Regions from separate parts of the Neobacillus sp. FW104-15D2 genome, predicted to be linked through region 1. Evidence: a T-box and tRNA genes for the amino acid it is inferred to sense, from the RefSeq annotation. Region 1 holds a T-box; the other holds one or more tRNA genes.
What was found. The T-box of region 1 lies ahead of argS (arginine--tRNA ligase). A T-box ahead of a tRNA ligase gene usually reads a tRNA of that ligase, here a tRNA-Arg.

Region 1 (3,159 bases):
AGCGAAGAAATGGCTGAAGAGGTTCATGCAGATGAGCAAACAGCTCAACAGTATGGTGTTACAGGAGTTCCATTCTACCTTATCAATAAAAAATACGCTCTTACTGGTGCCCAGCCAACTGAGGTCTTTGTTCAGGCATTGAAGAAAATCATTGCAGAGGATGAAATCACCGTTTTAAACAGTCAAGACGGACTTATCTGTGATGACGATGGATGTGAAATCCCTAAAAAGTAATACGGCTTTGCTTAATAAAATGTCATACTAGAAATGAACAACTTGTTACTAAAAGAACTAGTGTCCCAGGAAACGGGCACTAGTTCTTTTATTTTGGCAGTGTTAAAGCTAATTAATGATTTTGATTTTGAGCGGAAAGCCAACCCCAACGGAGGAAATCAACAGGAAATGATTATGGTAACAGTTTTACGAATAGCAATTTACCTTTTTAGCTATCGTATACCTATATAAAAGGTTATGCGTTTTTTGGGTAGACGGAAGATAAAATTAAACAAGACACTTGGTAGGATAAACATTGTTTTCTATAGAATTAGAGTAAAGAGATTGTCGAGGTGATGAGATGCCTCACTTCACTTCTAAGCTATAGTTTTAGGGGGATGATTAGTTGTCTGAGAAAAAACAACTGCTAAAAGTTATGAAAGCTTTTTATGATATATCAAAACCTAACCTAGTGCAGGTAATATTTAGTACCCTTGTGGCCTTAGGTCCTCCCTTAAATCTTGTATTAATATTCTTTGGGAAACCAACGAAACATTTGTTTCTTTTGATACTTTTTACGATTTTTTCATTAGTACTTATTGTTTGGATATGGCTAACTTACTACAAAGATAAAAGGGAATTCCGTAAAAACAAAAAGCATTTGGATGAACTTCTTCTACTAAGAAAACAAGAAAAAGAATTCACCTACGAAGAGCTTGAACAACGGTATATTGACATTCTCGAAAATTTAAACAGAAATGAATGAGATTTGAAAATGTAAAAGTTTCCACAAAATATATTGTAATTTTCTAATAAATGGATATAATGATTCTAAATAATGATAAAGTCACTGATAAAGAGAGTAGTTATTTGCGAAAATAAAGCGAGTCAGGGATGGTGTGAGCTTTGCATGCAGCAGGTAATGAACCGCACTTTAGAGATGTTTTCCTGAAAGTGAGTAGGGAATACCGGGGAATCACCCCGTTACCAAATGGAGTGGTTTTTATTTTATAAAAACAATTAGAGTGGTACCACGGGACTAATAAACTCTCGTCTCTTTTATTTACTAAAGAGGCGGGAGTTTTTTTATTTTGGAGGAGATAAAAGATGAACTTTAAGAATGACCTTGCTGAATGTTTGTATGAAGCTTTAAATGGCCAAATGGACAAAAGCAGATTGATTTTAATGGTTGAAAAACCAAAATTCGAGTATATGGGAGACTTGGCATTTCCTTGTTTTGAATTGGCGAAAATTTTTCGAAAGTCACCTCAAAGCATTGCAGTGGAAGTGGCTGATAAAATCGAATCTCCAGTTTTCGAAAAAATCGAAGCTGTAAGTGGATATGTGAATGTTTTTTTAGATAAAAGGAAGGTTTCTTCTGAGGTTATTAAGCATGTTCTTTCCCAAAAAGAAAATTATGGTGCATTAAATCTTGGAAATGATCAGGTTATCACGATCGACTTTTCATCACCCAATATTGCAAAACCCTTTTCAATGGGGCATTTACGCTCAACTGTGATTGGGAACGCCCTGGCATTGATAGCAGAAAAATGCAGTTACCGTCCAGTCAGAATTAATCACTTGGGTGATTGGGGCACTCAATTTGGTAAACTAATTGTCGCGTATAAAAAATGGGGGGATGAAGAAAAAGTTTTACAGCATCCCATTAAAGAATTACTTGTATTATATGTGAAATTCCATGAAGAAGCAGTAAAGGAAACCAGCTTGGAAGATGAAGCTCGTGGCTGGTTCAAAAAGCTGGAGGACGGCGATAAAGAAGCACATAGATTATGGGATTGGTTTCGTGAGGAGTCATTAAAGGAGTTTTCAAAAATATATGATTTGATGGGGATAAGCTTTGATTCCTATCATGGCGAAGCTTTTTATAATGACAAGATGGAAAGAGTGGTACAGCAGCTTAAAGAAATAAATTTACTGGAAGAATCAGAAGGTGCACAAGTAGTTTCTCTGGAGGATCTACCTCCTTGTTTAATAAAGAAAAAAGACGGAACCAGTCTTTATGCCACCCGTGATTTGGCAGCAGCCATTTATCGCCAGGAAACATATCACTTCGTTAAATCTTTATATGTAGTAGGGAATGAACAAACCTTACATTTTAAGCAATTATTTGCTGTGCTGGATAAAATGGGCTGCCAATGGCAGGCCGGAATGACTCACGTTCCTTTTGGAATGATGTTAAAGGACGGCAAAAAAATGTCTACACGAAAAGGGAAAGTGGTATTGCTAGAAGAGGTCTTACATGAGGCTATAACGCTTGCATTGAAGGATATTGAACAAAAAAATCCAAACCTTGATTCCAAAGAGGAAGTCGCCCGCCAGGTAGGGACGGGCGCAGTTATCTTCCATGACTTAAGAAACTACCGGCTTAACGATATAGAGTTCTCCTTGGAAGACATGTTAAGATTTGAAGGGGAAACAGGACCTTACGTTCAATACACTCATGCACGTACTTCCTCGTTGTTAAGAAAAGGGCAGTTTAAAGAAAGTATGGGACTTTTAAGCAATTTTGATCTCGAAGCATGGCCGATTATTACTTCCTTAATGGCTTTTCCGGAGGTAATTAAACGTGCTATGGAAGAATATGATCCATCGCAAATTGGCAAGTATGTCATTGAGCTCTCAAGAGCATTTAATAAATATTATGGTTCTGTCCGCATTTTAGATGATGAAGATTACAAGCAGGCAAGATTATCAATCGTATATGCAGTTAAGATGGTTCTAAAAGAGGGTCTTAGATTATTAGGATTAGGAGCCCCAGAGGAGATGTAAACAAAGGGATTGCTGCTGCAATCCCTTTGTTATTACACTTCTAATTGAATAAGATTACCTGATGGGTCCTCAACAATTATATCGCCATCTACACTAGTGCTCTTGTAGCCTAGATGACTTAAATCATTAACAGCCTTCGTTCTGGTCTCATTATTT
Region 2 (3,159 bases), on a different contig from region 1:
TTGGTGACATAGACGAAACAGGTGAAACATTCGAGGAGAATGCAGTAATAAAAGCGGAAACGATATCAGAACAACTCAACAAAATGGTAATAGGGGATGATTCCGGACTTATGGTTGACGCTTTGGATGGCAGGCCTGGGATTTATTCAGCACGTTATGCAGGAGAGCCGAAAGACGATCAGGCTAATATAGATAAGGTTCTGGACGAGCTATCTAATGTTGCTGAAGAGAACCGCAGTGCCCGATTTTATTGTGCTTTAGCTATTGCCATTCCTGGAAAGGAGACAATCACAGTTTCGGGTACCTGCGAGGGGGAAATCCTGAATGAACGGCGTGGTATAAATGGGTTCGGTTATGATCCGGTGTTCTTTGTTCCTGAATTAGGTAAATCAATGGCGGAGTTGCCTTCTGAGGAGAAAAACAGAATCAGCCATAGGGCAAATGCTATACAGGAATTAAGCGGGATTCTTGAATCAATAATTGAAAGAGCTGATTTGTCATGAGCAAGGTTCTGATAGTTAGTGACAGCCATGGTTTAACAGAGGAACTTCAGCTAATTAAGGACAGGCACGAAAATGAAGTTGATTTAATGGTTCATTGTGGGGATTCTGAGCTTATGAAGGAAGATCCTTCTATTCAGGGTTACCTAACAGTCCGAGGGAACTGTGATTATGAAGCTGGATTTCCTAACGAAACGACGGCAGAAGCTGGTGGGAAAAAAATCTTTATTACCCATGGCCATCATTATTCTGTTAAATCAACTTTAATGAATCTTCACTACCGAGCCAAAGAAGTGGGTGCCGATGTGGTGTGCTTTGGGCATTCTCATCTTTTAGGTGCCGAAGAAGTGGATGGGATTCTCTTTCTAAACCCAGGCAGTCTTCGTCTACCAAGACGCAGACTGGAAAAAACATATGTAATTCTTGATTTTCAGGAAAAAGATATTGTTTTAAAGGTTTTTGACCTTGAAAATGGTGAGCTTAAAGAGCTTTCAAAAAAATTCACACTTTCAAAGTAGCTCAAAAGGGTATATATTAAAAGCAGGGGAGTAATTTCCCCCCTTGCTTATAAAAAAAATGTGAAAATGAGTATTGACTTTTAAATGCTAGCCTAATATAATAAATATTGTCTTTAATAAATGTCCCAGTAGCTCAGCTGGATAGAGCAACGCCCTTCTAAGGCGTGGGTCGGGAGTTCGAATCTCTCCTGGGACGCCACTTTTACACTACATAACCATTCAGCTTGCCGACAACGGCAAGCTTTTTTTATGTCCATAATAAAAAGATTATCTACAAAAGCCCACTGCTTTTGTTTTTTCCCCTTTTAAATGCTAAACTAGTTTTCAACAATAACCATAAGGACGGTAACTGACAATGAAAAAACAGGATCGAATAAAGCAGGCAGACAATGTTGTCTTCTTTCCCGACCTGGAAAAGAGGCTTACTGAAAAAGGGATAGATAGCCTCCAGCAGAAAAAATATAGAGATGCCATTCGTTATCTTGAGGAAGCGAAAGAACTTGATCCGGAAAATAGCGATATTTTATTCGGATTGGTTATATCCTATTTTGAAGCGGGTTCCTATCAAAATGCTAGAGAACTTGCAAAAGAGATGTTGTTTAAAGGGATAGGCGACTATATGCAAATGGTTGATTTGTATTTAACCATTCTGATCCAGCTTCATGAATACGACGAAATTGTTTCTGTTATTGAAGCTCTTTTAGATGAAAAAGAGGTTCCGCGGGAAAAACAAGATCATTTTTTAACATTGCTTCAATTTAGTAAAAGAATGGCCGAAAACCATATTACTGTTCCAAGTGATGAAGAACTGCTAATGATGGAAGAAAAAAGTGAGCAGCTGCAGGAACTGAATCTATTTTCTTTGCAGGATCCGAAAGAACAGCTTCTCCTGATTTCAAAGCTTTCCAACCAAAACATAAGACCCTTTATGAAAGATATAAAAGCATACTTAATTGCTGAAAATGGTCATCCTTTTTTAAAGACCATTTTAATCAATATTTTAAAAGAACAGGAATACGAGAAAGAGGTAGAGGTAACAAAATTTGGAATGAAAGAGACTTGGGTTCCTGCTTCGCTCCCTGATATGTATTCGCAGGAAGAAATGGTCACTATTATCTCCCTTCTTGGAAATGAAATCGAACATGATGATCCTGTTTTATTTGAAAATATGAAGAGCCTTATTGAACGTTATTTCTTCATTGCTTATCCTTTTTTACTAGAGCCAGGAAGCCCTGAGGCCTGGGCTGCCGCGTTCCATTTAACGGCCCTTGAATACCATGGGATGGATGTGGAAAGGCTTGAAATTCGAGGCAGGTACAATGCCTCCATTGAAGATATAAACCTCGCAGTAAGCAAAATCAAAGAATTTGAAGAAATTTCTTATCCGATAATATAGCCTTCGCTGTTGAAAGAAAATAAACCTATGTTATAATGTAGTGGTTGTAATGTGAGTAAACGGGCATTACATGGTGCGTGGATATTGACTTGAAGGACAAGACGTATTCATAACAGATTCGTACAAATGGAAATGAGAATAGATGTTGGAGGGAAAACGGTATGTCAGCAAAATGGGAAAAGTTAGAAGGAAACCGCGGTGTCCTTACAGTTGAAGTAAGTGCGGAAAAGGTAAACGAGGGTCTCGACGCTGCGTTTAAAAAAGTAGTAAAGCAAATTAATGTTCCTGGTTTCCGTAAAGGAAAAATGCCTCGACCAATGTTTGAAAAGCGTTTTGGTATTGAATCTCTTTACCAGGATGCAATTGATATTATTCTACCAGAAGCATATTCTGAGGCTATTAATGAAACTGGCATTGAGCCAATTGACCGCCCAGAAATTGATGTCGAACAAATCGAAAAAGGTAAAGAGCTTGTTTTCAAAGCGACTATTCAGGTTAAGCCAGAAGTTGCTCTTGGTGAGTACAAAGGTCTTGAAGTAGAAGAATTCGATACAAACGTTACCGACGAAGAAGTGGAAGCAGAATTAAAATCTCTTCAAGAGCGCCACGCTGAATTGGTTGTTAAAGAAGAAGGACCAGCAGAAAATGGTGATTCAGTTATTATCGACTTTGAGGGCTTTGTTGATGGTGAAGCTTTTGAAGGCGGAAAAGCTGAGAACTATTCTCTAGAATTGGGATCAGGTTC

Region 2: it has a tRNA-Arg gene. The T-box ahead of argS (arginine--tRNA ligase) is inferred to sense a tRNA for this amino acid. The anticodon was not compared.

Annotation. Positions count from the first base shown of each region.
Region 1 covers NZ_JBYTCJ010000046.1:11,068-14,226, reverse strand. The annotation lists gene AC3WR0_RS23995 (DsbA family oxidoreductase) at 1-234, shown strand, start outside; gene AC3WR0_RS23990 (hypothetical protein) at 620-979, shown strand; T-box leader at 1,055-1,274, shown strand; gene argS (arginine--tRNA ligase) at 1,321-3,003, shown strand; gene AC3WR0_RS23980 (VOC family protein) at 3,036-3,159, opposite strand, start outside.
Region 2 covers NZ_JBYTCJ010000002.1:129,694-132,852, reverse strand. The annotation lists gene AC3WR0_RS02420 (XTP/dITP diphosphatase) at 1-503, shown strand, start outside; gene AC3WR0_RS02415 (metallophosphoesterase) at 500-1,018, shown strand; tRNA gene AC3WR0_RS02410 (tRNA-Arg) at 1,141-1,217, shown strand; gene AC3WR0_RS02405 (tetratricopeptide repeat protein) at 1,374-2,414, shown strand; gene tig (trigger factor) at 2,576-3,159, shown strand, end outside.